4 regions of the Klebsiella grimontii genome follow, and region 3 is predicted to be linked to each of the others. Evidence: predicted binding sites of a transcription regulator. Region 3 holds the regulator's gene; each other region holds the start of a gene.
The links. Region 3 encodes Fur, which represses iron uptake genes when iron is present. Its sites were predicted from a motif close to ATAATAATGAGAACNACTATCAA; they were not measured.

Region 1: a site for Fur is predicted at 1,532-1,554, ahead of ACE3MN_RS16170 (TonB-dependent siderophore receptor). Genes of this name have one in related genera too.
Region 2: a site for Fur is predicted at 2,570-2,592, ahead of ftnA (non-heme ferritin). Genes of this name have one in related genera too.
Region 4: a site for Fur is predicted at 2,021-2,043, ahead of ACE3MN_RS19615 (TonB-dependent siderophore receptor). Genes of this name have one in related genera too.

Annotation. Positions count from the first base shown of each region.
Region 1 covers NZ_CP169721.1:3,413,880-3,421,196, reverse strand. The annotation lists gene ACE3MN_RS16170 (TonB-dependent siderophore receptor) at 1-1,309, opposite strand, end outside; gene ACE3MN_RS16165 (TetR/AcrR family transcriptional regulator) at 1,650-2,285, opposite strand; gene ACE3MN_RS16160 (hypothetical protein) at 2,282-2,410, opposite strand; gene bhsA (multiple stress resistance protein BhsA) at 2,535-2,792, shown strand; gene ACE3MN_RS16150 (L,D-transpeptidase family protein) at 3,011-3,970, opposite strand; gene mfd (transcription-repair coupling factor) at 4,138-7,317, opposite strand, start outside.
Region 2 covers NZ_CP169721.1:2,037,111-2,044,427, forward strand. The annotation lists gene ACE3MN_RS09675 (YecA family protein) at 1-225, shown strand, start outside; gene tyrP (tyrosine transporter TyrP) at 256-1,467, opposite strand; gene ACE3MN_RS09685 (YecH family metal-binding protein) at 1,661-1,900, shown strand; gene ftnA (non-heme ferritin) at 1,937-2,434, opposite strand; gene ACE3MN_RS09695 (RpiB/LacA/LacB family sugar-phosphate isomerase) at 2,856-3,494, shown strand; gene ACE3MN_RS09700 (MFS transporter) at 3,542-4,966, opposite strand; gene azuC (stress response protein AzuC) at 5,176-5,259, shown strand; gene ACE3MN_RS09710 (DUF2766 family protein) at 5,338-5,589, shown strand; gene ACE3MN_RS09715 (MFS transporter) at 5,636-7,147, opposite strand.
Region 3 covers NZ_CP169721.1:4,002,853-4,010,169, reverse strand. The annotation lists gene chiP (chitoporin ChiP) at 1-55, shown strand, start outside; gene chiQ (ChiQ/YbfN family lipoprotein) at 102-434, shown strand; gene ACE3MN_RS18885 (MFS transporter) at 487-1,782, opposite strand; gene tcuB (tricarballylate utilization 4Fe-4S protein TcuB) at 1,835-2,974, opposite strand; gene tcuA (FAD-dependent tricarballylate dehydrogenase TcuA) at 2,961-4,364, opposite strand; gene tcuR (tricarballylate utilization LysR family transcriptional regulator TcuR) at 4,462-5,388, opposite strand; gene fur (ferric iron uptake transcriptional regulator) at 5,518-5,970, opposite strand; gene fldA (flavodoxin FldA) at 6,262-6,792, opposite strand; gene ybfE (LexA regulated protein) at 6,942-7,235, opposite strand.
Region 4 covers NZ_CP169721.1:4,166,752-4,174,068, reverse strand. The annotation lists gene ACE3MN_RS19615 (TonB-dependent siderophore receptor) at 1-1,929, opposite strand, end outside; gene ACE3MN_RS19610 (esterase family protein) at 2,083-3,705, shown strand; gene ACE3MN_RS19605 (DUF1158 domain-containing protein) at 3,634-3,882, opposite strand; gene ACE3MN_RS19600 (cation-transporting P-type ATPase) at 4,375-7,098, shown strand; gene ACE3MN_RS19595 (efflux RND transporter periplasmic adaptor subunit) at 7,168-7,317, shown strand, end outside.

The DNA.
Region 1 (7,317 bases), 590 kb from region 3:
CGACAAAATCATCGACCCGGTTTTCCGTCCACTGATAACGCACGCCGCCGCTGATAGTGAAGATATCGTTCAGGTCATAGCTGGACTGCAGGAACGGCGCCAGGTTGGTGATGCTGTAGCCCGGGTAACGGCCGGTGGTGAAGATGGCCTGATTGTTCAGGCCGCCGGAAGACATCGACTGGCCCAAATCGAAGAACATCTGATTGGCGTTGAAGGTTTCATGGTCGGCGTCGATTCCCCAGGTCAGGTCCCAGCCGTCCAGCGGCTGGCTATTCAGGGTGATTTTCGCGCCGTACTGATCGGTATCCTGCTTTGAAGACGAGAAGCTGCTGACCTGGCCTTTGCTGAGCGTCGGGAAAGGATAAAAGGTTAGGGATTCATCGCGATAATAGACCTGACTGACCAGGTTCTGCCCGAGGAAATCGGCATCGGAGTACTGCAGGCTAATCAGGTGGCGTTCGGTGCCGGGGACGCGGTCGGAGTTCAGACCGTCGGTGGTAAAAGCTTTGCCGTCGCCGGTCACCGCCGACATATTTTTCCCCAGGTACAGGCCGTAATCGTCGCCCTGGCTTTTATAGTACTGCGTCACCAGCTGCAGCTGGCGGTTCTCGTCAATCTCAATGGTTCCCGTTCCCATCACATCCAGACGATCGGAATGCTGAAGCCCGGTTTGGGTATTATCCAGGAGCAGCGCATCGTGGTTACCGTCATACCAGCCGCCAAAACGCTGATAAGCGACCGATAAACGACCGGATGCGTGGTCTGTGCCGCCGCTTACCGCGGCCGCCACGCGTTCATCATGGTCGTTGCTGTTGGCAAAACCGGATTTACCCCCCAGCTCCAGATCGACCTGGCGCTCCTTTTGGCCCTTTTTGGTGACGATATTAATCAGGCCGCCGGTACTGCCGCCGCCGTACAGGGATGTTGCGCCGGAGATCACCTCGATGTGTTCAATGTTAAACGGATCGATAGAGTCTAACTGGCGGCTGTCGGTACGGGAGGAGTTAAGGCGAACGCCGTCGATCAGGACGACGATCGCGCGGCCGCGCATATTCATGCCGTAGTTGGTGCGTCCCTGGCTGCTGACGTCGATGCCGGGGATCAGCTGCGCCAGCACGTCTTTGAATTCTTTACCGCCCTGAACCTGCTGTTCAATTTCCTGGCCTTCAATAACCCAGGTGGTCTGGGCCATTTCTGCGACGGTACGGTGCGTTCGGTTAGCGCTGACGATCATGTTGTCATCAGCCGCCCAGGCGGGCAGGGCGGTTGCCAGCAGCAGTGGGTTTAGTACCCAGAGACGCTTGTTCATGCTCATTCCTTTTATGAGTTTATACCCGTCATTCTCCAAGTCGCAGGCGCGTTACTCGCCCCTACGGGGCCAGCGCTAGCGCAGTTCAAGGCACACGTGCCTTGTCCTGCAACTCGAATTATTAAGGGCTTACGATATCGTTGTTTTAGTTTTCCGATACGGGCGTACCGGTTGTTACACGGTGAAATAAACAGAAATGTTTAAAGCTGAATTTTGCCCGTATTGATTATTGTTATCAATATCATTCTCGTGAAATGCACAAAATAAATCACTGAAAACATGACGTTATGTAGGGATTAAGGGGGAGGGAACCGGTGGGAGCCCACCGGTGAGCGAGGCCTTAGCGCTGAAGAACCTGGGGCCACAGGCGCAGCGTGGTCTCGGCGATTTGCATGATTTTAGTGAAATCGGCGCCTTCGCGCGCGCCGATCGACATGCCTTGTAATATGCAGTTAAGGAACTGGGCCAACTGACGCACATCGCCCTCTGCCGGGAGTTCGCCGCGCAGCTGACGCTGCTGCAGAAACTGCGTAAGGGTCTGTTCCTGCATCGCGTGCCGCGACTTAACGGTATTGGCGATGTCGGTTGACGCCGCCGCCAGCGCCGCGGAGGTATTGATCATAAAACAGCCTGCCGGCGTCTCTTTACTGGTGAAGCAGGTCGCGACGGCGGTGAAATAATCGCGTAACGCCCGATCGACGCTTTTTTCCTCGTCAAAAAGAAGCGCTTCGTGTTTGGCGGCAAAGCGGGAGATATAGCGATCCAGCACCGCGCGAAACAACCCCTCTTTATTCACAAACTCTGCGTAGAGCGTAGGCGCTTTGGCGCCCGTTGCTTCCACTAAATCGGCGAGAGAGGTGGCTTCATAGCCGTGCTGCCAGAAGAGTGTCATGGCCTTATCCAGCGCCGCTTCCCTGTCGAACACTTTAGGTCGGCCACGGCTTTTTTTCGTGCAACTTTGAACGTCAGTTGTCATGGTGCCGCTGTACCTATGTTGGTTTGTTGAAAGGCCATTATAAAAATAAACCTTACGTGCTGCCAGCGATGTCGGTCTAAAAATAAATAATTCATATATGTATGAATTTTATGCTGTTTATAAATAGTTAAACGGTCGTTATAAAAATCGTTTGACGTGTGATGTGGATCACACTATCATTTCCCTATCGATCGTTAATTAAATGCGTTCGCCCCTACAATAACATTCATCTGCACAGGTATAACAATCATGAAAAACGTTAAAACGCTTGCCATCGCCGCGGTTCTTAGCTCACTCTCATTCGCCAGCTTTGCCGCTGTCGAAGTCCAGTCAACGCCGGCGGGTCAGCATAAAATCGGTACCGTTTCCGCCTCAGCCGGGACCAACCTCGGTTCGCTGGAAGATCAGCTGGCGCAAAAGGCGGAAGAGATGGGCGCAACCTCTTACCGTATTACGTCAGTCACAGGTCCTAACACCCTTCACGGGACTGCGGTTATTTACAAATAATTGTCACGCTACTCCTGTTATGCCACTGACCACGCGCGGATCTGACCCCCTTCAGCAGTCCGCGTGAAGTAAGAAAGCGTTGTCTCTGACGCGAAGCGGCGCCCACCCCTTATCTGGCGCCGCAACCCGCAAAAAAGCAGTACCCTGTTTGATTATTGCCATAAAAAAACCGCCCCAGTGAACTGTAGGCGGTTTTTTTTCGTCAACGATTCAGGAAACTATAGCGACTGCTCCGTGACGCGATGGTGGCGGGTGACATCAATTGGCATACCCGAACGCAGCGTCATTGCGCGTTCCATTACCTCGGTATCGGTCAGCTGCGCCTGTTTGAACGCTTGCATGATGTCATTGAGGACGATCGGTAGCGTCTGCGGATCGTCATCGATATGCTTCGACAGCGGCTGATGCACCTCCACCAGGCGGGCGCCGTTCGGCTCAACGGAAACCTTGATTGGCGTATTGATAATCGTCACCTTCGTTCCCGGGGTTATTTCGTTGTACAACGCTTTGATGTCGTCATCGCGCAGGCGAATACAGCCGGAGCTGACGCGCATGCCGATGCCGAAATCAGCATTAGTACCGTGCAGCAGGTACACGCCGCCGTACGCCGCCAGGCGAATGGCGTGGTGCCCCATCGGGTTATCCGGGCCGGCGGGCATCACGGCGGGCAGATCGATGCCCATGGCTTTATAGCGGGCGCGAATATTGGCCGTTGGCGTCCAGGTCGGGTTGGCGCGTTTGTCGGAGACGGTGGTGACCATTGTCGGCGTGATGGTATCACCGCCGAGCTGACCGATGCCGATAGGATACACGGTCACTTCACTTCTTCCTGGCGGATAGTAATAGAGGCGAAGTTCGGCGAGGTTAAGGACTAACCCTTCTCGCGGCGCGTCAGGCAGCAGAGTTTGCAGCGGAATCGTCAGCACGCTACCGGCTCGCGGAACATAAGGGTCCACGCCGGGGTTCGCCTGGAGCAGGGCCAGAAAACCGACGTTATACTTTTTAGCGATCGCTTCGAGCGAGCCGCCGTTATTCTCGACCACGTGGAACTGGTTTTGCCCGACCAGACGGCTGCCCGGCGGCGGCAGGGGCCAGGTATTGGCGCGAGCGGGCAGCGCCAGCGCGGTGGCGATAGCTATCATCCCCAGCCAGAGAGAAATTCGCGAAAAGCTTTTCATCACTCTAATTTCCATAATAAGTAAGTGGTTATTTTTATACGAAAAGTCCCTGAGATTATGGTGAAACGAGTGTCTGGAAGTTCAGAGGGATTGCAAAATGTTTGTAAATTTTGCCGCACAGGCGGTGAGGGGCGGGATACGGCGCGCGGACCGTATCCCGAATGCTATCAGGCGGTGGCGTTCTCTTCCAGCTGGCGCATAAACTGGCGCACCCACTCCATCCGCGTTTTACGCTCGGCGAGATCCTGCATAAACTTCAGACGCGTCGGGCCGTCCAGGCGATAGTGCTGGGGCTGCTTCTGCAACAGACTAATCAGCCACACCGGGTTAACGTTATTCTTCTCGTTAAACTCAATGGTGCCGCCTTTTTCGTTGCTCTCCAGCTTACGGATCCCCAGCTTCTGCGCCTGCTGGCGCAGTCGGGCGATGTCGAGCAGGTTTCTTGCCGGATCCGGCAGCAGGCCAAAGCGATCGATAAGCTCGACTTTGATCTCCTCCAGCTCATTCTCGTTCTTCGCGCTGGCAACGCGTTTGTAGAACGACAGGCGCGTATTGACGTCGGGGATGAAGTCGTCCGGCAGCAGCGACGGCATCCGTAGCTCAACTTCGGTCTGCTGGCTGGTGAGATCCTCCAGCGAGGGCTCGCGTCCGGCTTTTAGCGCGTCAACGGCATTTTCCAGCAGCTCCATGTAGAGAGAGAAACCGATGGTTTCCATAGAGCCGCTCTGATCTTCGCCCAGCAGTTCACCCGCGCCGCGAATTTCGAGGTCGTGGGTGGCCAGCGCGAATCCGGCGCCGAGATCTTCCAGCGACGCGATAGCCTCAAGGCGTTTTTGCGCATCGGTGGTCATCGCTTTTGGATGCGGCGTCAACAGCCATGCGTAGGCCTGATGATGCGAACGCCCGACGCGGCCGCGCAGCTGGTGCAGCTGAGCCAGCCCGAAGTGATCGGCGCGCTCGATAATAATGGTGTTCGCCGTCGGAATGTCGATCCCGGTCTCGATAATGGTGGTACATACCAGCACGTTAAAACGCTGGTGGTGGAAATCGTTCATCACCCGTTCGAGTTCGCGTTCGCGCATCTGCCCGTGGCCAATGGCGATACGCGCTTCCGGCACCAGCTCCGCGAGTCTTTCCGCCGCTTTTTGAATATTCTCGACGTCATTATAGAGATAGTAGACCTGGCCGCCGCGCAGCACCTCACGCAGGATCGCCTCGCGTACCACCAGCGCGTCATATTCGCGAACGAAGGTTTTGACCGCCAGACGCCGTGCGGGGGGCGTGGCGATGATCGAGAGGTCGCGCATACCGCTCATTGCCATATTCAGCGTTCGCGGAATCGGCGTCGCGGTCAGGGTCAGGATATCGACGTCGGCGCGCATTGCCTTAATGCGCTCTTTGTGGCGTACGCCAAAGCGGTGCTCTTCATCGACAATCAGCAGGCCGAGATCGCGCAGCTTAACGTCCGGCTGCAGCAGCTTATGGGTGCCGATAAGAATATCGATTTTCCCCTCCGCGACCTGCTCAAGGATCTGCGCCTGCTCTTTAGCGCTCCGAAAGCGCGAGAGCATCTCAATGCGCACCGGCCAGTTGGCGAAGCGATCGCGGAAGTTATCGAAGTGCTGCTGGGCGAGGAGGGTGGTAGGCACCAGCACCGCCACCTGCTTATGGTTTTCCACCGCCAGAAACGCGGCGCGCATCGCCACTTCCGTCTTGCCGAAGCCAACGTCGCCGCACACCAGGCGGTCCATCGCCAGCGGCTGGCACATATCGCTCAGTACGGCGTTGATGGCCTGCGCCTGATCGGGCGTGGTTTCGAACGGGAAGCCGTCGCAGAACAGCTGATACTGCTCTTTATCATGTTTAAATGCGTAGCCCGCTTTTGCCGCGCGCTGGGCGTAGATATCCAGCAGCTCGGCGGCCACGTCGCGCACCTTTTCGGCGGCTTTTTGCCGCGCTCGCGCCCACGCATCGCCGCCCAGCTTGTGCAGCGGCGCATTCTCTTCCGCGCCGCCGGCGTAGCGGCTAATCAGATGCAGCGACGATACCGGCACGTACAGTTTGGCGTCGTTCGCGTAGGTCAGCATCAGGTATTCGCCGTTAATCCCGCCCGCCTCAAGCGTGGTCATGCCGGCGTAGCGCCCAACCCCATGCTCAAGATGCACCACCGGTTGGCCGATATGCAGCTCCGCCAGGTTACGGATTAAGGTGTCCGGATTGATGGTGCGGCGTGAATCCTGACGACGGCGGGCGACGCGCTCGCCCAGCAGATCGCTTTCGCAAATCAGCGCCAGATTCCGCTGGCTATCGATAAAGCCATGCTCTGCCGAGCCAATCATCAGATAGCGGCCGTTAGCCGTCGCCTTTTCAAGACGCAGGATATGCTTTGGCGCGATTTTAATGCGCGCCAGCATTTCGCCGAGCGCCTCGCGACGCCCCTCGCTCTCGACCGAGAAAATCACCGGCCCGCTGAAGGACTCGAGGAAGCGACGCAGATTATCCAGCGGCGCTTTGTTCTGCGCCTGGATCGCCAGCTCGGGTAGTTTCTGGTAGCCGAGGTTGGTATTGGCGGCTTTTTCCGCCAGACGCTCGGTTTTGAGCTGTACGCGCGGCCATTTTTTCAGCTCGCTAAACAGTTCATCACTGCGTAGCCACAGCTGCTCCGGCGGCAAAAGCGGGCGCATCGGATCGACGCCGCGGTTTTCAAAGCGGGCGCGCGTTTCGTTCTGGAAACGTTCGGCGCTGGCTTCCAGATCGCCGGTGTTAACGATCAGCGTTTTCGCCGGGAAATAGCTGAACAGCGGCGGCAGCGGCTCGTTAAAGAACAGCGGCTGCCAGTATTCGATCCCCGCAGGCAGCGTGCCTTTACTGACCTGCTGATAAATATGCTCGGCGTCGCGTTTGACCTCAAAGCGGTCGCGCCACTGGCTGCGGAACAGCTCGATGGCGGCCTGATCCGTCGGGAATTCGTGCGCCGGAAGCAGGTTGATGCTGGCGACTTCCTCCAGCGTACGCTGGCTGTCGACGTCGAACAGACGCAGGCTATCTATCTCATCATCAAAAAAATCGAGACGATAGGGCTGCTCGCTGCCCATAGGGAACAGGTCAAGCAATGCGCCGCGGGTGGCGTACTCGCCGTGCTCCATCACCTGGTCGACGTGACGATAGCCGGCGCTATCCAACTGGGCGCGCAGCGCATCCCGCGACAGCCGCTGGCCTTTTTTCATCACCAGCGCGTGGCCGTGGAGGAAATTATGCGGACAGACGCGCTGCATCAGGGTGCTGACCGGAATGATTAATACGCCGCGTTCCATCGTCGGGAGCTGGTATAAGGTAGCGAGACGCGA
Region 2 (7,317 bases), 2.0 Mb from region 3:
ACCGAGGAGCGATTCGAGGCGCTCGATGAATTATCCGCCGAAGCGTTTATCGCCAGCGTTGAGCGAATTCGTCCTGCGGCCCTCGCGCTATACAACTACTGGACTGAGCACGCGCAACCGGCGGAAGTTCAGCAGCCCATCAGAAATGAGGCGAAGATTGGGCGCAACGATCCCTGCCCGTGCGGCAGCGGTAAGAAATACAAGCAGTGCTGTTTAGTGAAATAAAAGAAGGGGGCCAAATCGGCCCCCTCTTTTTTACCCCACCGCGGGCAGCAGGCCTGCGACAATCGCAAACTGGATCGCGACAATGCCGATTCCGCATAGCAGAACAAGCCATAGCGCGGGAGAACCGCCTGCCACCCGCCATGCCGCGTCGGGATGCTGCTGACGGCTCTTCATGACCAGCAGCGAAGGCAGCATGAGCGCGAGCACGGCCAGCGCGACGCCCGCGTAGCCTAACGCCATCACGAAGCCGCGTGGATAAAATAGCGCGAAGGCCAGCGGAGGCAAAAAGGTAATCAGACCGCTCTGTAACCGTCCTGCGGCGCTGTTCTGGCGTTGAAACAGATCGGCCAGATAGTCGAACAACCCAAGCGCCACGCCGAGGAACGATGTCGCCAGCGCCAGATCGGCAAACAAGTGTACCGCCAGCTCAACATGCGCCGAGGCAACCACTTCACGGATCGCTTCCAGCAGGCCATTAAGCCCGGCATTTTTTGCCAGCAGCGCGGTAAATACCGGGGAGTCAATACTGCCAAGCGTCGCCAGCTGCCAGAAAATATAGGCGACCAGGGGAATAAAGCTCCCGATGACAAATACCCGGCGCAGCTTGCGAATATCTCCGCCCAGATAACTCACAATACTGGGTATGCTGCCGTGAAAACCAAAGGAAGTAAAAATCACCGGAATGGCCGACAGCGCCAGTCCCTGCTGTAGCGGCAGAGTCAGCAGATTTATCTGGTGAATATGCGGCAGCAGAAGAGCCAGCATAATGGCGAGAAAGATAATTTTGGCGCTGAATAAAAAGCGGTTGAAAAGATCGACCAGCGAGGTCCCGATGCACACTACCGTTCCACCGATCCCGGTAAAAATCAGGACACCTGCCGCGGGAGGCAGGCGCCAGTCCAGCCACTGATTGAGGCTGGAAGCCAGCAGCTCGCCGGCGCCGCTTATATAGGCAGCGGTGAGCGCGTACAGCAGAAACAGCATGCAAAAACCGGTAGCCCACTGCCCGTAACGGCCCAGATAGCGAGCCGCCAGCGAACCCAGCCCCATATCCGCCGGCACGTGTTGATACACTTCCAGCAGCAGTAAGGCGGTGTAACACATCAGCGCCCACAGCGTTATCAGCAAACCTAAGGTGACGCCGAAACCGACGCCCGCCGACGCCAGCGGCATCGCTAACATCCCGGCGCCGATGGTGGTGCCGGCAACGATTAAAATACTACCCAGAGTGCGGTTCTTCACGCTTTTCTCTATCCATCACGGATTACACAATTAATTATGCCGCGCAGAGTATGTGAAATCAGTGTGTTCGTCAAATGAGGGTTACAGATAGCGTAATGAAAAATTTACACCACAAAGGGTTGCGCTAAAGCTGCGCTGGCGCAATAACCTGCCGCTGCGGCTGGTTTACTCTTCGGGGTTTACGGGAGGGGTTATGCCATCAATTCATGGTCACGAAGTGCTGCAAATGATGATTTCATCAGACGAGTCTTACACTGTTGCTACGCTGGAAGCGGCGATTATCGCCCGTTTCGGGAAAGAGGCTCGATTCCATACCTGCTCGGCGGAAAATCTGAGCGCGGCGGAGCTGGTGGCGTTTTTGCAGAAAAAAGGCAAGTTTATTGCCGCTGATGAAGGGTTTAATACGCACGAAAGTAAAATTTGCCGCCATTAATTTGGCAGCGAGCGCTGAGCCTCGCTGCCGTCTTTATTAATTTTGCGTATCGAGCGTTGCCAGCTCTTTATCAATAAAATACAGGCCTTCGCCGCTTTTGCCGGCGAGGGACAGTTTATCAATAACGGATTTAAACAGTTTCTCTTCTTCGTGCTGTTCAGCAACGTACCACTGCAGGAAATTAAATGTTGGATAATCCTGGCTGGTCATCGCCGCATGGGCAAGTTCGTTAATTTTCTGCGTAATCAACTGTTCATGTTCATAGGTCGCGCGAAACAGCTCATCCAGAGAGGTATATTCGGCAACCGGCGAAGCGATAGCGGTGATGCTGGGCAGGCTACCGGTATCGGTCAGATAGTCGAACAGGCGCTGCATATGGGTCATCTCTTCCTGCGCGTGGCGGCGCAGAAACGCGGCGGCGCCTTCAAAACTGTGATAGCTGCACCAGGCGCTCATTTGCTGATAAAGCAGAGAAGAATAAAGTTCGAGGTTCATCTGCGCATTCAGCTTTTCGATCATTTCATTTTTTAGCATCAGGCCGCTCCGGGAAAATAGAATTAAGGATTATTGTGCGCTCACTATAATTTGTTATTAATTTATTTGCAAAAAGTAAATTAATAAAATCATTTATTAATAATGCAAATGGGAATAACACGCATTGGCGATTTAAAAATAATGAGAATGGTTTTAATTTAATATTTTAAGCCATTAATCGGCAGATCAAATTTAGCGGCGAGAATTGACCTGCCAGGCAACCGTAACTGGATGAGCCTGAGATGGGCGCGGGGGACGACGCCTTACCGGCAGGGGACGGAAGTCAAAAGTGTGAGGCGAGATGCAATTTATAAAACAACTTTTCATAAAATTTGAAAGTATGTTCGTAAGGTAGTATTGTTCTTAGCAACGCTAACGAACTATCGCGGGAGTGCCCGCACAGCATTCAGGAGAGTAAAGCATGAAAATCGCACTGATGATGGAAAACAGCCAGGCGAACAAAAACGCCATCATCCTCAATGAGTTAAACGCCGTTGCTGACGAGAAAGGTTTCCCGGTTTATAACGTCGGGATGAGCGATGAAAACGACCATCACCTGACCTATATCCATCTGGGGATCATGGCCAGCATCCTGCTGAATTCGAAAGCGGTCGATTTTGTCGTGACCGGCTGCGGCACGGGCCAGGGCGCGCTGATGTCGCTGAATATTCACCCGGGCGTGGTTTGCGGCTACTGCATCGATCCTGCGGATGCCTTCCTGTTTGCGCAGATCAACAACGGTAACGCGCTTTCTCTGCCGTTTGCGAAAGGGTTTGGCTGGGGCGCGGAGCTGAACGTCCGCTTTATCTTTGAAAAAGCCTTCACCGGTCGCAACGGCGAAGGTTATCCGCCGGAGCGTAAAGAGCCTCAGGTACGTAATGCCGGGATCCTGAACACGGTGAAAGCTGCGGTTGTTAAGGAGAACTACCTGGATACGCTGCGCGCCATCGCTCCGGAGCTGGTAAAAACCGCCGTTTCTGGCCCTCGTTTCCAGCAGTGTTTCTTTGAGAATTGCCAGAATAAAGAGATCGAAGCGTTCGTTCGCCAGATCGTCGGTTAATATCCGATCAGTATGAATTTTCCAGGCCAGCGCTGCTGGCCTTTTCTTTATCTACTTGTTTTGTTCGATACGCTGCTACCCGCTTCTCTGCTCAAATGCAGGCTATCAATCATTCCTACCAGGCAAATCAACGCAATAAAAATAAACGACAGGCGGAAGCTGATGCCCGGCAGGTGAGAAAGCGTAAACCAGTCGCTGAACGCTTCCCCAAGACGAATACCAATCGCGCCGAGCGTGATCCCAAGCCCAACGGCCAGCTGTGAAGCGGTACTGAACAGGGTATTGGCATAGCTCATTTGCGTGGCAGGTACATCGGCAAACGCGAGCGTGCTGATGCCGGTAAATTGGATAGAACGGAAAACGCCGCCAAGATACAGAATCACCAGGATCAGCCAAACCGGCGTTTGCGGGGTTAAAAAAGCGCAGGCCAACAGCGAGAAAACGTTTAATGCGCCGTTAATCAGCAGCAGGCGGCGAAAGCCCAACCAGCGGATCAGCGGCGTTGTGAGGGGCTTGATGGTTAAGTTGCCGACAAACACGGCCAGCACCAGCAGCCCCGAGTGGAAGGGGTCCATACCAAATCCGACCTGGAACAGCAGCGGCAGCAGAAACGGCACGGCGCTAATCGAGGCGCGGAACAGGGAACCGCCGTACATGGTGACCCTGAAGGTGGGGATCTGTAGCGCATCAAGGCGCACCATCGGCCACGCGGTTCGACGGAAATGCCGCAGCGAGAAGAGCATACAGCCAAGGCCTAACGCCAGCAGCGCCAGGGTGTGCCAACCCAGAGGCTGGCGCTCGCCGAGAAGCTCCATGGCGGCAACCAGGCTAATCATCGCCACCGAGGTGGCAAGAAAGCCGGGCAGATCGAAAGGACGGCGCTCATCTTCGCGAATATTGGGAATGATGCGCAGCGACAGGGCGATAGCGATAAGCCCGAGCGGAACGTTAATAAAGAATATCCAGTGCCAGCTGGCGTAGCGGGTAATAAATCCGCCCAGCGGCGGGCCAATAATTGGCGCGACCAGCGCCGGCCAGGTCAGGGTAGCAATCGCCTTAATCAGCTGATGTTTCGGTGTGGTTCGCAGCACCGCCAGCCGGCCAACGGGTACCATCAGCGCGCCGCCTATCCCCTGAAGAATGCGCATCGCGACGAACACATCAACATGGGTCGACAGCCCGCAAAACACCGAAGCCAGGGTAAAAATCGCCAGCGCCAGAGTAAAGATTTTCCGGGCGCCGAAACGATCGGCGATCCAGCCGCTGGCCGGTATCAGGACCGCAAGGGTAATAAGATAGGCGCTAATCCCGATATTGAGATCGACCGCCGTCACGCCAAAATCTTTCGCCATGTCGGGCAGGGCGGTGGCAATCACCGTGCCGTCGAGAAACTCCATAAAAAAGGCGCCAGCCACCAGCAGCGCAGGCCCTGAAAAAGAACGGTCATCCCTGGAAGAGGTGTTTGTACTCATTATTGTGTCGCTGCCATAGCAAAGAGAGCGCAGAGTTGTCCGGAGCGTTCAGTGCTTAACGCTTCGGTTCCGCTCACTGTTGTTTAACAATTAAATTATTTTTGTAAAAAATAGGTGATTTTGCGCACGTTTTGATTGATTTTTGTGATGTAAGTCATATTATAGCCGTAAAGGCATTAACACCTGCATAACAAAAAATGGAGTCAACCATGAAACTGCGCAAAATCCTGAAGAGCATGTTCGAAAACTACTGCAAAACCTTCAAAGACGTACCGCCTGGCGGTATGTTCTGATAAAAAACCTGCTGCGGCAGGTTTTTTTATATTCCACGATTTAGGTTACTATTACGCTCCTGAAAAAAGGAGTGAAACATGTCTCAACATCTTACCGAACACGACGAACTGGTTTCTGACGTGGTTGCCTGCCAGTTAGTCATCAAACAGATCCTCGATGTCATTGATATTATCGCCCCTGTCGAGGTACGCGAAAAAATGACCACCCAGCTGAAAGCTATCGATTTCGCCAGCCACCCGGCGTCGGCTGACCCGGTGACCCTGCGGGCGGTACAAAAGGCCATCGCGCTGATTGAACTGAAATTCACCCCGCAGGAAGAAGCGCACTAGCTGCGTTAGCCCCGTCATCATTGCGATCGCGGGGCGTTTTAACCGATTAGTGGGATACGGCGGTTTGAATGGCGCCTTTCTGGGTATCTTTAAACAGCTTGCTGTTGCCCCAGCACTCTTCGTAGCGGTGGCCGACTAAATCTTCCACGATAAGGCGAACCTCCGGCGCGATATCGCCGATCTTACCACCTGCCTTAATGCGCGCGACCTCCTGCAACACCACCAGGTGCGCCTTACGATCGAGCTTCATCTGCTTACTGAACACAATGGCTGCCAGAGCCAGCAGAATCACCCCCGCGCAGAACACAACCGCAATCGCGGTGACCGCGCTTTCAGGCTGCGTATGCGCCTTCGACTGGAATCCGTAGAAGCTGAGGATCGCCCCCATGGAAAAGACGATGATAGAGCGCAAAATTTTACCGGAGAAGGTCATTGCTCCCGCATAGATCCCTTCGCGGCGACGGCCGGTATAGATTTCATCGACATCCGCCAAAAAGGTGTAAACGGTCCACGGAATGTAGTACACGCCGCCGGTGCCCAGGCCGAACAGTACGGTAATGCCAAACATAAGAATGGTTGCCAGGTGTGCTGGCAGATGGAAGAACCACAGCGAGGTGTAGAGCAGTACGGCAAAGATAACCACGCTCAGCGCCAGAATATAAGGTTTACTGAAGCCTTTCTTCACACACAGGCCGATAAACAGGGCGGTTGATACCAGCTGCAGGATGGAGTTCAGACTGTTGAGGCCGGCTACCATCGCCGGATCGTGCTGCAGCACGAAGATAACGAAGTAAGTGAAGATCGACGCAAACAGCCACTCGGCGCCGAAGCCGCAGAGATACATACCAAGGTGTTTACGGAATACGCGCAGATAAAACGTGGAGCGCATATCTTTCGCCAGCATCAGCAGCGTACTGAGCAGCCCCTTTTTCTTTCCCTTGCTCATTTCCTCTTCTCGCGGACGCTCCCAGCTGCAGTACCACAGGCAGGAGATGGCCACGATGAGAATGACGCCGTAGGTGAGCCCGGTCAGGAAGAACGGGGTCGCGGATTCTTTCCCATAGAGCAGGATAAACTGTCCCGGGATAAAGGCCGCCAGGAAGTTGGCCAGTTTGCCGAAAATCGCTTTGTAACCGGTCAGTTTCGAACGCAGTGAGAAATCGTCTGTCATTTCGGTCGCCAATGTTTCATAGGGGACCATAATCGAGGTATAAATGATTTCAAAGACGACGTAGGTGCACAGGTAGTACCAGAAGCCGAGGCCTTCTACCCACAGCAGCGGGTAGAACATCATCAGCGGAATGCCAATCAATAAAAAGAAGCGGCGACGACCGAAGCGTTTACCCAGCCGCGTTTTGCCAAAGTTATCGGTGAGATAACCCATAAGCGGGTTACTAATCGCGTCAATAATACTGGCGACGGAAAAGATAAAGGAGGCTTCGATCAGCGTCAGCCCGCAGAAGGTTGTATAAAAATAGAGCAGCCATGCGCCGCTGATCGCCAGTGCGCCGCTTCCCAGCAAATTCCCGCCGCCGTAGGCTAACTGATGGCGTAACAAAATCGGTCTTCCCTGCAGCCCCTGTGAGGCTGAAGCCGTATATCTTGCCATTAAAATAAACTCCGTGTTTTAAATTTTTGAAACACTGTTTTTATATTATTAACTCATGGTTTTAAACGTGATCCAGATCACCAATACCCTGCTAATTCCTCCGGCTGAGCGGGAATGAG
Region 3 (7,317 bases):
CCAGGATGAGCGCGACGTGAAGTTCATGGTTATCGCTCCGTTCACCATTTTCTGATGCCACTGCGGCGGGGAAAACCCGCCGCAATTTCCCGAGGTTCATGATGAAAAAGTTAATGCTTGTCGCCATTATGGCAGCAGGTCTGGTTGCCTGTACCCAGTCGCCAGCGCCTAAGGAAGACTCAAAGTTAAAAGATGCCTACAGCGCCTGCATCAATAGCGCTGAGGGCAATCCGGATAAAGTGGAAGCCTGTCAGAGCGTACTGAACGTGCTGAAACAGGAGAAACAGCATCAGCAGTTCGCGACCCAGGAAAGCGTGCGGGTTCTGGATTATCAGCAGTGCATCCAGGCGCGCAAAACCGGGAACGATCAGGCTGTAGAGGCGCGCTGCGACCAGATCTGGAAAGAGATCCGCAGCAATAATACACCGCGTTAAGCCAGATGGCGGCAAGCAAACGGGCGGAGCGAAAACTCCGCCCGTTGCTATTTTAGCGGGGTATTTCTGCCGGCCGGTAGCCGCGGCTCAGGCGTACGAAGAGCATTGCGGTAGCGGCGAATCCGCATAGCGCGGCGCACATCAGCCACCAGCCCGGCGAGCTTTTATCGCCCGTTATCTCTACCAGCGCGGTGGAAATTGCCGGCGTCAGGCCGCCGAAGATCGCGGTGGCGAGGCTAAAGGCCAGTGAAAAGCCGACGGTGCGGACGTAGACCGGCATCACTTCCGTCAGCGCGGCCACCATCGCGCCGTTATACATACCAAAGAAGAACGAGAACCAGAGCAGGACCAGCGTCATGCGGGTGAAATCCGGCGCGGCGGTGAGCCAGTGCATTACCGGCCAGGTAGTGAGCAGCGCCAGCAGGGTAATGCCCATCAGCACCGCTCGACGGCCTATTTTGTCAGAAATTGCCCCGCCGATCGGTAACCAGATAAAGTTGGAGATGCCGACCAGCATGGTCACCAGCAGACTGTCGCGGGCGCTCAGGTGCAGCACGGCTCTGCCGTAGGTCGGGGTATAGACGGTAATGAAGTAAAAAGTTGTCGTGGTCATTGCCACCAGCAAGGTGCCCGCCGAGATGATGCGCCAGTTTTTGACAATTGTGCTCAGGATCTCCCGGGTATCAGGACGATGTTTACGCTGCAGGAAGGCTTCGGTTTCCTGTAACGAACGCCGCAGCACAAAAATCAGCGGAATAATCATACAGCCAATAAAGAAGGGAATGCGCCAGCCCCATTCGGCGATCTGATCGTGGCCGAGCGTTTCATTCAGCGCGTAGCCAATCAGCGCCGCCACAACGATAGCCACCTGCTGGCTGGCGGATTGCCAGCTGGTATAGAATCCCTTGTTCCCCGGCGTGGCGATTTCCGATAAATAGACCGACACGCCGCCGAGCTCGACGCCCGCCGAGAAACCCTGCAACAGCCGCCCGACAACCACCAGGATGGGGGCGAGAATGCCGATAGTCTGATAGCCGGGCACCAGCGCTATCAGAAGCGTCCCGCAGCCCATAATCGCCAGCGTCACCATCAGCCCTTTACGGCGGCCGATTCTGTCGATATAGGCCCCCAACACTATCGCGCCGATAGGGCGCATCAGGAAGCCCGAACCAAAGACGGCGAAGGTGAGCATTAACGCCGCAAACTCGCTTTCCGCCGGAAAGAACGTTCTGGCGATGTAGGTGGCGTAAAAACCAAACAGAAAAAAGTCGAACTGTTCGAGAAAATTACCGCTGGTCACGCGGAGGATGGCGCCAATGGTACCGGCGCGCGATGAGGGTTGCGTCATAGGGTTTGCTCTCCATTGTCTTTATCTTGTTTTTATAGAGGTAAGAGGGGGGCTAGTCGCCTGCGACTGCCGCCTGTTTTCCGCGCCGTTTCTCAATCGCCCACTTGAGTAACGCCGCACAGCGATAAAATCCGTGGGCGAATTTTCCGTAAGGAAGGGTTAAAAACAGCGCCATCACCACGCCGAGATGAATGGCAAGCAGAATGCCCATCCACGAGGTGTCCCGTCCCGCCAGCAGGGCGAGGCCGGTGAAGCTGGTCAGCAGCAGCAGCAGGATAAAGGCGCGATCCATCGGTTTTTGCCGCGGGTCGCCGTGCAGCGGCGAACGACGAAGGTTCAGCCATAGCAGGCCTGCCGGGCCCACCAGCAGGCCGATTCCGCCAAGCGTGCCCAGCAGAACCGGTGCGCTGAAGAACGGGTAGGGCGCTTCCCATCCGGCAAAATAGTGATAGCCCGTGGCCACCAGGGTGGCAGCGAAACAGAGCAGAAAACCATAAAAGGTAAGATGATGGAAACGACGGCGCATCAGGGTAAACGCGTCATCAGCCTCGTTGCAGCCCTTACCGTGGCCGCCGTCGAGATATTTTAAGGTCAGCGCGTTATGCGAGGCTTCGGCGATATCAACGGCGTGGGGATGCCCCGGGGAGATCTCGCGCCAGAAACGGATCACGCCGGCCATCAGTAAGCCCATGGCCAGTACGAAGACCGAACCAAACATCCACGCCAGCAGGTTATGGGGAAAAATCTGGTAGAAATCGCCGGCCAGCGGCGGATGTAGCAGGGAGCCTTTGAGCCCCATCGCCAGCAGCAGAAAGAGGATCAACCCACCGACCAGCGCCAGCGCCGTGGTCACGCCGGCCCGACGATACAGGCTGCCGAAAGCCGCGGGCTGGGCATAATGTTGATAGGTTTCCAGCCGCACTTCCGCCATCGCCTTCGGGACATTAATGGCAAACTCATGCGGCGGCGCGTACTGGCAGGCATGCAGGCAGGCACCGCAGTTATGGCACAGGTTGGCCAGGTAGTTTATATCCGCTTTACCAAAAGCCAGGCGTTGGGTCATGGCCGGAAACACGGCGCAAAACCCTTCGCAATAGCGGCAGGCGTTACAGACCTGCATCACCCGTTCGACCTCCGCTTCGGGCTGGGTGATGATTTGCGCGTCAATGATTAGCTTTTCAAGCGACTTCATGGTGTCTCTCCTGCAGTGCCGCCCTGGCGGCTTGTTGGCCGGCAATGCGGCCGAATGTCGTCCCGATCGACATGCCCACGCCGGCGGTATAGCCTTTGCCCAGCACGTTGCCGGCCATCATTTCACCGGCAACGAACAGGCTTCGGCTGGGCTTGCCCGCAAAATGGACGGCGGCGTGTTCATTGACGTACAGCCCGAGGTAGGTGAAGGTGATCCCCGGTCGTAGGGCATAGCCGTAGTAGGGCGGCGTATCGATGGGCCGCGCCCAGTGGGTTTTCGGCGGCGTCAGGCCGGATGTCGCGCAGTTATCAAGGCGGGTATGATCGAACTGGCCGGGCGCGCAGGCGGCGTTGTAGCGGGCGATGGTTTGCGCCAGGCTTTCTGCGTCCAATCCCAGCTGGCGAGCCAGCTCTTCAATGGTATTGGCCTGGGCGCCGGGGAAAACGGGCGGCATAAAGTGGCCGATCGCTTTGCTGTCGATAATTGAGTAGCCGATTTGCCCCGGCTGGTGGGCGACCAGTCTGCCCCAGATGGCATAACGTTTGGGCCAGAAATCTTCCCCTTCGTCATAAAAGCGCCTGGCGTCACGGTTGACGACCACCCCCAGCGACACGCAGTCCACGCGCGTACAGATCCCGCCATCGTAGAGCGGCGCCCTGGCGTCAATGGCGACGCAGTGGGATTGTGAAGGATCGCCGATGATGTCAGCCCCGGCGTCAATCATAAACTTGAGCAGCACGCCCTGGTTGAAGCGGGTGCCGCGGATGAGAAAGTTATCGGCTGGCCATTCACCACGATCGTTCTGTCCCCATGCTTCACGCAGCCACTCGCGGTTAGATTCAAACCCGCCGGCGGCGAGGACGCAGGTTTTGGCGACGATCCTTTCTTCGCCCGCCAGCGCGGCGACGAATTCGCCGTTATCTAATTCGAGCGCCTGTACCGGCGTGTTGTAGCGGATCTTAACGCCCATCTGCTCCGCGCTGCGGTAATAGGCGTTGACCAGGGCTTTACCGCCGCCCATAAAAAAGGCGTTGGTGCGGGCAACGTGCAGGGCGCCGGAGAGCGGCGGCTGAAAGTTAACCCCGTGCTGGCGCATCCAGTCCCGGCATTGCGCTGAAGTGCGGATCACCAGCCGCGCCAGCGCTTCGTTGGTGTTGCCCTCGGTGACGCGCAGCAGGTCCTGCCAGTACTCTTCTTCCGGATAGCTGTCGATTAAAACATCCTGCGGAGCATCGTGCATACAGCGAAGATTCCGCGTGTGCTGAGAGTTTCCGCCTCGCCATTCCCGCGGCGCAGCCTCCAGCAGCAGCACGGACGCGCCGGCTTCCCGGGCGGTTAATGCGGCGCATAGCGCGGCATTGCCGCCGCCAATCACCAGTACATCCACCATTTTTGGCTCCATTACGCTTTGCTTGATTGTTAAATTTGTAATGGAAATGTATTCGTTTTGGCCGTAAGGACGCTATGGCGTATTGCTAAAGGGGGGTTTAGTGCGCGTAAAGGCTGGCGCCGGGCCAGCGGCCTGACTCCACGAGCTGACGCATGACTTTCGCCAGTATCACCCGCGCGGCAAGGCCCGCTGGGGTCAGTTCATCATCGGAAAGGCTGACGAGAAAGTTTGGCCGACTGAGTATCGGATTCTCGACGCCGATCACTCTCAGGGACTCGCCGTCGAGATGGGAAATCGCCGCCCCCGGCTGCAGCGTGGCGCCCAGTCCGTCGCGGACGGCGCGCATCAGCAGGGCCAGACCGTCGATTTCAGCCACCACATCGACGCTCAGGGCGTGCTCCTGGCAGATCGCCTCCAGCCTGCCGCGCAGGCCATGCCCCAGGCTTGGCATTATCAGCGGGATAGCGGCCAGTTGGCCAGGCGAGATGCTCGCTTCGGGAAGGGGGGCCAGCACGTCATGGGTGCCAATCAGAAACAGACGCTCTTCGAGAATCGGCCTGGCGCTCCAGCGCGCAAGCTTCTCCTTCTGGAACACGATAGCTAAATCAAGCTGGCGGGTGTTGATCATGCGTTCCAGATTACCGGAGAGGCTCTCGACCAAATGCAGGCGGACGTCGGCATAGCTTTCGCGCATCGCGTGAATAAAAGGTACCCCCAGTACAGAGGCGGTGCTGGGGGCCATACCGACGCTGACGTGGCCGGAAAGGCGCGCCTCGCGCGCGGCGAGAACCGCATCGTCGGCGTGGCGCAGCGCCAGCTGCGCCTGGGAGTAGAAGGCGAGACCAGCGCTGGTCGGCATTACGCCGCGCGATGTCCGCTGCAGCAGACGGATGGCGAGTTCGTTCTCCAGGCGCGCCATCTGTTGGCTCAGCGCGGAGACGCCGATATTCAGGTCAAGCGCGGCGCGGCCCATACTGCCGGTTTCAATAATGCGCACATAATAGCGTAGCTGGCGAAGCTCCATGTCGACTCTCCGTACACCTCAGGATGCACTGACAGTAAACGTATTGCAGCGCGAGAGAAAGAGGCGGCAAATTCCGGGCAAAAAAAAGCCAACCTTCAGGTTGGCTTTTGGCGGTATACGATGCGGTGATTATTTCTCTGCCGCGTCGTGGGCATGTTCATCTTCGCGGCAGTCGCCTTCCGCACAGTGTCCGTACAGGTACAGGCTGTGGTTGGTCAGACGAATACCGTGCCTTGCGGCAATTTCACGCTGGCGCGCTTCGATGGAATCATCGCTAAATTCGATCACTTTGCCGCAGTCGAGGCAAATCAGGTGATCGTGATGATGCTGCTGCGTCAGTTCAAAAACGGATTTACCGCCTTCAAAATTATGACGGGTGACGATACCGGCGTCGTCGAACTGGTTCAGTACGCGGTAGACGGTGGCCAGGCCAATCTCTTCACCCATATCAATCAGGCGTTTGTATAAGTCTTCCGCACTGACATGATGGTTATCCGGTCCTTGCAGCACTTCCAGGATTTTTAATCTCGGAAGCGTCACTTTCAGGCCAGCTTTCTTTAATGCGGTATTGTTGTCAGTCATGCGGAATCTGTCCTGTTGCTAAACGATCTACTTCCATCAGCGGAAGTAATACAGAGAATCACCCGATGTAATGCGTCTCATTATAGAACTGCCATGGTGAAATGAAAACTGCAAGCATCGGGCCTTGTATGCTGTCAAAAACGAGGCACTCGCTACAAAGTGCTTCACGCGACCCCGTTAAATCAGAGGACATTGTACAGATATGTGATTAAAAGTTAAAAACTTGTAGCTATAACTTTGATTGCTTTTATCTATCAATTCGGCGAAATCTGATGATTTCGCCGTTTAGACTCAGGCATTCTTGATTTCTTCAAGGTGCAGCTCTTCAGAAATCTGTTTTACCCATTTTTCCACGCGTTCGTTAGTCAATTCTGGCTGACGGTCTTCGTCAATGGCCAGGCCAACAAAGTGATCGTCATCGGCCAGGCCTTTAGACGCTTCAAAATGGTAGCCCGCGGTCGGCCAGTGGCCAACGATAGTTGCGCCGCGCGGTTCGATGATGTCGCGGATGGTACCCAGCGCATCGCAGAAGTATTCAGCATAGTCTTCCTGATCGCCACAGCCAAACAGCGCGACCAGTTTGCCGTTGAAATCGATCTCTTCCAGCGTCGGGAAGAAATCGTCCCAGTCGCACTGGGCTTCGCCGTAGTACCAGGTCGGAATGCCGAGCAGCAGGATATCGTGAGCTTCCAGATCCTCTTTGCTGCTTTTGGCAATGTCGTGAACATCAGCAACATCTTTACCAAGCTGCTTTTGGATCATTTTTGCAATATTTTCGGTGTTGCCGGTGTCGCTGCCAAAAAAGATGCCGATGATTGCCATGAGTAAAATAACCTCTTGAAACTTAATGATGTGGTAGTGGCGTAATGCCCGCAGATAGGGGCAATGATAGCAGAACAGAGAAGGGCGCGGAAACAGCAATCACGCCCAACTGCACACTCTGCTACATGAAAGCTTATTTTTTGAGGGTTTTAGGCTTTATCCTGGCCGCGCAGGGCCGCCAGCTGGCTCATCAGCATCTCTTCGATAAGATCGCTGCGGTTCATATTACGGGCTTCCGCCAGCTCATTAAGCGCGTCGACCGCATCGGCATTCAGCTTTAGCTCCACGCGCTTAAGACCGCGACTCTTATCGCGTTTAAGCTGATTGCGTTTGTTGATGCGCAGCTGTTCATCGCGCGAAAGCGGATTGGTTTTCGGTCTACCCGGCCGACGCTCGGTTGCGAACAAATCTAATGTCGTACGGTCCGTTTGTTCTTTTGCCATGATTCAGAGTGACTTCGGGGGAAACAAGCTATCGGGCATAGCCGACGCAGACAGCGCGCCATAATACATCAGGCGACGGGCT
Region 4 (7,317 bases), 160 kb from region 3:
ATCGCCGTAGCTGGTGCCGATATAGCGTACGCCAACGCCCGCGGTCAGGCTTTTTAACGCGCCGTCCGGCAGGGTATAGCTGGTGAACGCCGAAGCCATATGGGTCGGAATGCGTGCCGGCGTTTTCCCTTCGGTACCGACGACGGTGGTATTGACGGTTTCCGCGTCGGTGTAGGTGTAAGACGCGATCAGATTGAGGTTATCGAAAACCGTCGCGTGCGCTTCGGCTTCAACGCCTTTCGAGCGCACTTTACCGCTGTTTTCAAACCACCCGGCCGCGCTGTTGTAGGTCGCGACGTTGCTCTGCGTCAGATCGTACAGCGCGAGGGTCATCAACGCGTTTGGGTCAGGCTGGTATTTCAGACCCACCTCAACCTGTTTGCCTTCGCTGGGATCGAATGGTCCGACGCCCGGTGCGCGGTTGGTTTGCAGGTTAGGTTCGAAGGAGGTGCTGTAGCTGATATAGGGGGAAAGACCGGAATCAAAGGCGTACAGCAGGCCGGTGCGCCAGGTGAACTTATTATCATTCTGCTGGGTGCCGCTGGCGTCGGTAAAATCGGTGGTGCGCACTTCCGCCCAGTCGTAGCGCCCGGAAACTAACAGTTCCCAGTTCCGCCAGCTCAGCTGATCCTGAACATACACCCCGGTCTGGTCGAGATTTTGCTGTTCATTAGTGGCGGGACTGAAGGCGCTTTCATCGACGTTAACCCCGTAGCTCGGGCTGCGCCAGTCGATATCGTACTGCGAGCCGCCGGCCCGACCAAGATACTGCTTATCCTTACTGGTTTTGTAATCCACACCGCCAATCACCGTATGCGCCACCTGACCGCTGGCGAACTGCGCTTCAAGCTGGTTATCGATGCCAAACTCATCGGTCTGGCGCTGTTCATGCTGGGCGCGGCGGGAGAGTACCGAGCTGTTGGCGGCGCTGGTGGAGTAAACCAGGTAGCGATACTTCTGTTTGATGGTGGCGTAGCGGGCATTCTGGCGCAGAGTCAAGGTATCGTTGAGCTGGTGCTCAAATTCATAGCCAATCATCGTTTGTTCACGCCACGACTGGTTGTAGCTGGGATCGCTGACGTTAAAATCGCGCGGAATATAGCTGCCGTCGACGCTTTCCACGGTACCGTAACGCGGCAGGAAGTTACGGTAGCCGGCGTCCGGGTCTTTCTGATAGCTGGTTAACAGGGTAAAGCGCGTGGCGTCATTAGGATACCAGGTGAGGGCGGGAGCGATAGCCATCCGCGTCTCTTTATAGTCATCGATCTGGTTATTCTGGGTGCGGGCGATCCCGTTCAGGCGATAGAGCAGGTGGCCGTCATCGCTCAGCGTACCGCCAACGTCGAAAGCGCCTTCGGCGAGGTGGTTATTACCGGTACGGAACTGCACCTCATGAATCGGCTGGCTGGTCGGTCGTTTGCTGGTCATGCTAATCAGCCCGCCGGGGTTGACCTGACCAAACAGCACCGAGGCCGGGCCGCGCACCAGCTCGACGCGCTCCAGCAGCCACGGGTCGAACGTGCCGGTTTGCGACGAGGCGGTGGCGCCGTAGCTCAGGCCATCAAGGAATTTGGGCACGTAGCTGAAGCCGCGTACGAATACCTCGTCGTTGCGGTTAGATGAACCTCGGTATTCGGTAAAAACGCCCGCGCTATAGCGCAGCGCCTGGGAAACCGAGGTGACGTCCAGCGCCCGCATTTGATCGCGGGTGACCACCGATACCGACTGCGGCGTTTTGACGATCTCCGCGGCGGTCTTTGTTGCCGACAGCGTTTTTGTCGCCACGATTCCCTTCAGCGGCGCGGTGGGATCCTCGCCGCTGCCGGCGGTGACGACGATCGTTTCCTCCGCCGCCAGCGCCAGCCCGCCAAACAGAGATGCCGCCACGCCCGCGGCCCAGAAAGCTGTTATCTTATTATATTTAAACATGTTTATTTTTTATCCTTGGTTGAATCGCCATCAAAAAACGCCCACGTCGAGGGGAATCGACCGACGCCTATCATTAACGGCGTTAATGTTATTGCAAATGGTTATTATTTGCATTAGCGTTATTAACAAATTCTTACAAGGAAATTTCGGCTAATGAAGACGGCGTGGAGCGGCCTGCTGATTGGCATGAGTACCCTACCGGCGGCGGCAATGAACTGCGAATCTCCCTCGTTACAGGGTGAACTACAGGGGAAATTCGACGCCAGCGGCGAGGTCTGTTTTGACCTGCCGACATTGGGCGAGAACTACGTCGCGGCGACCCTCTCCGGCGTCACCGATGCCCGACTGCTGGATGACAATAACCGCCGTCTGCGCACGCTGCTGGCGGGCGGTCCGGCGGACGGCGAGCAAACCCTGCTGTTTTCTCTGCCGGTACACCGCGCCTCATCGCTGGTGCTGCACGGCGAAGAAGGTGCGCGCTGGCGCTTTCAGTGGCAGATGCGGGAAACCACCGCGCTGGCCAAAATTCAGCCGCTGGATCCGGTCAGCCCGCGCCTGCAGCGGCTGAAGCGTGAACTGGCGGCGGGAGGTTCAACGGCGCATTTCTGGCAGGAGCGCGAGCGGGAAGGGACGCCAATGGTGGAACCGGTGGACGCCGGCCATAAGCGGGTAACTTTCCTGTGGCGCGGGGCGAGCCGCAACGTGTTTATTCTGGGTTCGCCGGCGGGGGATCACGATCCGCTGTTTCGCCTCGGCGATTCTGACGTCTGGTTTCGCAGCTACGTGGTGCCCGCCGATACCCTCATGCAGTATAAGCTGGCCCCGGACGTGCCGCAGGTAACCGGCAGCGCGCGGGAGCAGCGGCGGGCGATTCTGGTCAGCGCCCAGGCTGACCCGCTCAACCCGAACAGCGTCAATGCCGCCCACGACCGCTGGAATCGCTACTCTCTGCTGGCCCTCAACGCCGCGCGTTTTTGCACCGCCCAGCGGATGGCGCAGCCGCTCCGCTACGGAACCTTAACCCGCCATCAGCTGCGCAGTGACTTTCTGCAAAATACGCGGGAAGTGCTGATTTATCGCCCGCGGTTGCCGCAGCCCGCGCGCTGGACCCTACTGCTCTTTGACGGCAAAACTTACCAGCACGAGTACCGCCTCGCCAACGTGCTGGATGCCCTGATCGCCAGCCATCGGCTGCCGCCGATCAACGTGGTGTTTATTGATAGTCTCGATCATCCGCGACGGGCGAAGGAGCTGCCGCCAAATCCGCACTTCGCCGATTTTATGGCCCATGAGCTGCTGCCGTGGCTGCGCCGCCAGGGACTCAGCCTGAGTCGGCAAAAAACCGTGGTCGCCGGCTCCAGCTACGGCGGGCTGGCCGCGTCCTGGGTAGCGCTGCGCTATCCGCGACAGTTTGGCAACGTATTGAGCCTGTCCGGGTCATACTGGTGGGCGCCGCAAGGGGAGGAGGCCAGCTGGCTGACCCGCCAGTACCAGCAGTCGCCGCGCTATCCGGTGCGATTCTGGCTGCAGGCGGGGAAATTCGAAACCAACGGGCCGGACGGCGGCATTTATGCCAATACGCTTGAATTTGAGCAGGTGCTCAAAGAGAAGGGCTATACGGTGAGCTTCCATCCCTCCTCCAGCGGCCACGATTACGCCGCCTGGTGCGAAGCGCTGATCAGCGGTATGCGTGACCTGACCGGCCTAGCGCTCAACGGAAAACCAGCGACGCCAGACCCAGCGCAGCAGCAGATATTCAACCGCGCCCAGCGCTAAAAACCACAGGCAAAAGATCAGGGTATAAAGCTGGTTGAGATCCATCAGATGGAATGTCGCCACCAGCTTTTGCGCCAGCGTCAGGCCCAGCGAGGGCGCCGGCAGCAGCAGGCAGGAGAGCAAAGCCAGCAGCAAAATGCCGGCGGCGCTGAGGAGCGTTTCTAGCGGATGTTTCATTATTTGTTAATCATCAGTTAAAAACATATTGTCCGGTAAAAAGAGAATCAATGCAATATCGTTTCGTACGCAATCATATTACGCCTTAAGTATTATATTTAAACGTCCTCGCTTATTCTCATGTTAATTATTTTGGCACTATTTGTGATTAAGTTAATTACACCGTAATGTAAATTAACGTCATTATTAAGCCAGCGCTTTTACAAAAGTATAGGTGCTATATCCCACCAGAGTCGCGATAATAATGGCCAGCAGGATGTACAGTACCAGACGGCGTCCGCGGTAGATTCCAAACATAGTAGACCTCGTTTAGTTTTGGTTTATTAATATTCTGCAATAGTTGTTTTATAGAATTAACTTACCATAAATTTTGTATTTGCGAGAGATTAAATATTGCGCAAGCTTAAATTATCTCCGCTGTTTAAAATTTTTCTCATTGGCCCGGAATGATTCCAGGCTTTCCGCCTCACGGAATTTTAAGGGAGATATATTTTGACCAAAACGATCAAAACTAATAATACCACCCCCTCAGGGGATGTCGCGCCACGCCGCGCATATCAGCAGACGGTTGATGCGGTGCTGGCGCAGACTAAAAGCCATGCCAGCGGCCTCAGCGCCGCCGAAGCCGCAGAGCGTTTGAAAACCTTCGGCCCCAACGCCTTGCCGGAGAAAAAAGGCAAGCCGGCCTGGCTGCGCTTCCTTGCCCATTTTAATGACGTACTGATTTTTGTCCTGCTGGCCGCCGCCGCGCTCACCGCGGTCATGGGCCACTGGGTCGATACGCTCGTCATCCTTGGCGTCACGGTGATCAACGCCCTGATCGGCCATATCCAGGAGAGCAACGCCGAAAAATCGCTGCAGGGCATCCGCAATATGCTCTCCAGCGACGCGCGCGTGCAGCGCGGCGGCAAGCATGAAACCATTCCCACCCGCGACCTGGTGCCGGGCGATATCGTGATTCTGCGCGCGGGCGACCGCGTCCCTGCCGATATGCGCCTGATTGAGAGCCATAATCTGCGGGTTGAAGAAGCGATTCTCACCGGCGAGTCGACGGTGGTGGATAAAACCACCGACGCGCTGGAAGGCGAACTGCCGCTGGGCGACCGTACCAATATGCTCTTCTCCGGCACCACCATCAGCGCCGGCGGCGGCGTTGGCGTGGTGACCGCAACCGGTCAGGAGACCGAGCTCGGCCACATCAACCAGATGATGGCGGGGATTGAGAAGCACCGTACGCCGCTGCTGGTGCAGATGGATAAGCTCGGCAAAGCGATTTTCGTCATTATCCTCGCGATGATGGCCGCACTGTTCGTCTTCAGCCTCGCGCTGCGCGACATTCCTCTCGGCGAGCTGCTGCTCTCCCTGATTAGCCTGGCGGTGGCCGCCGTGCCGGAAGGTTTACCGGCGATTATCTCGATTATTCTCTCCCTGGGCGTACAGGCGATGGCGCGTCAGCGGGCGATTATCCGCAAGCTGCCGACGGTGGAAACCCTGGGTGCCATGACCGTGGTGTGCTCGGATAAAACCGGCACCCTGACGATGAACGAAATGACCGTCAAAGCGATCATCACCGCCGACTGCTGCTACCGCGTCGAGGGCGACAGCTACGAGCCTCAGGGTAACATCTGCCTGGAAGGCAGCAACGAGCCGGTGCAGATTAAAGCGGGCAGCGTGCTGGAAACCTATTTGCGCACCATCGACCTGTGTAACGACAGCCAGATGATTCAGGACGAGCGCGGCCTGTGGGGCATTACCGGCGGGCCAACGGAAGGGGCGCTGAAGGTGCTGGCGGCGAAAGCGCGGCTTGCGCCCGTCGACGCGCGGCTGGTCGCGAAGATACCGTTCGACTCGCAGTATAAATACATGGCGACCCACCAGAAAATGGGCGACGTCGAGCAGGTGCTGATTACCGGCGCGCCGGACGTGATTTTTGCCCTGTGCCGCCAGCAGTTGAGCAAGCAGGGGGCGGTGCCGTTTGAGCCTCAGTACTGGGAAGAGGAGATGGCGCGCTTTGCCCGCCAGGGCCTGCGTATGGTCGCCGCCGCCTACAAACCGGCCAACGTCGGCAGCACCACGCTGACCCACGACGATCTGCGCGAAGGTCTGGTGTTCCTCGGCATTGCCGGAATGATGGACCCGCCGCGTCCGGAAGCGATTGACGCTATCCACGCCTGCCAGAACGCGGGGATCCGCGTGAAGATGATTACCGGCGACCACCCGCAGACGGCGATGAGCATTGGCCAGATGCTGGGGATCACCAACAGCAGCCAGGCGATGACCGGCTACCAGCTGGAGCACATGAACGACGCCGAGCTGGCGAAAGCCGCCGTTGAGTACGATATCTTTGCCCGTACCAGCCCGGAGCACAAGCTGCGCCTGGTGAAAGCGCTGCAGGGTAACGGTGAAGTGGTTGGCATGACCGGCGACGGCGTCAACGACGCCCCGGCGCTGCGCCAGGCCGACGTCGGGATCGCCATGGGGATCAAAGGCACCGAGGTGACCAAAGAGGCCGCCGACATGGTCCTGACCGACGACAACTTTGCCACCATCGCCAGTTCGGTCAAAGAGGGGCGTCGGGTCTACGACAACCTGAAGAAGACCATTCTGTTCATCATGCCGACCAACCTGGCGCAGGGGCTGCTGATTATCATCGCCCTGCTGGCGGGGAACATCATTCCGCTGACGCCGGTGCTGATTTTGTGGATGAACATGGCCACCTCCGCGACGCTCTCCTTCGGCCTCGCGTTTGAAGCCGCCGAGCGCAACGCCATGAACCGTCCGCCGCGTAAAACCGGCCAGCACGTTATGGACGCCTTCGCCGTCTGGCGCGTCGCCTTCGTCGGCACGATGATTGCCGTGGCTGCCTTTATTCTGGAAGCCTGGCTGGCGCCGCGCGGCCACAGCCCGGAGTTTATCCGCACCGTCCTGCTGCAGATGCTGGTTACCGCACAGTGGGTGTACATGATTAACTGCCGCAGCAGCGACAGCTTCTCGCTCAACATGGGGCTGCTGCGTAACAAAGGCATCTGGCTGGTGAGCGGCGTACTGCTGCTGATGCAGCTGGTCATCATCTACGTACCGGTGATGCAGACGATGTTTGGCACCGAAGGGCTGCCGCCGCGCTACTGGTTCATCACGCTGGTCATCGGTATCGCGATGTTCCTGGTGGTCGAAGTTGAGAAACGCCTGACCCGTCGTTTCCGTAAAACCGCGTAGCGTGTCTGACCCGCCCGGCGTCCCTTCTCCTGCGGGGGAGGGACGCCGCATCGTCGTAAGGAATTCCCCATGAACAAGATCATCCGCTCCGCCCTGCTGGCCTGCGGCCTGGCAGGCTACGCGCTCGCCGCCGCCGCCGCGCCGGCCGTTCCGGTCCGCGTCGTCACCGTGGAACAAGCGCCGCACGCCGGCGAACGGCAAATCTCCGGCCGCGTCGAG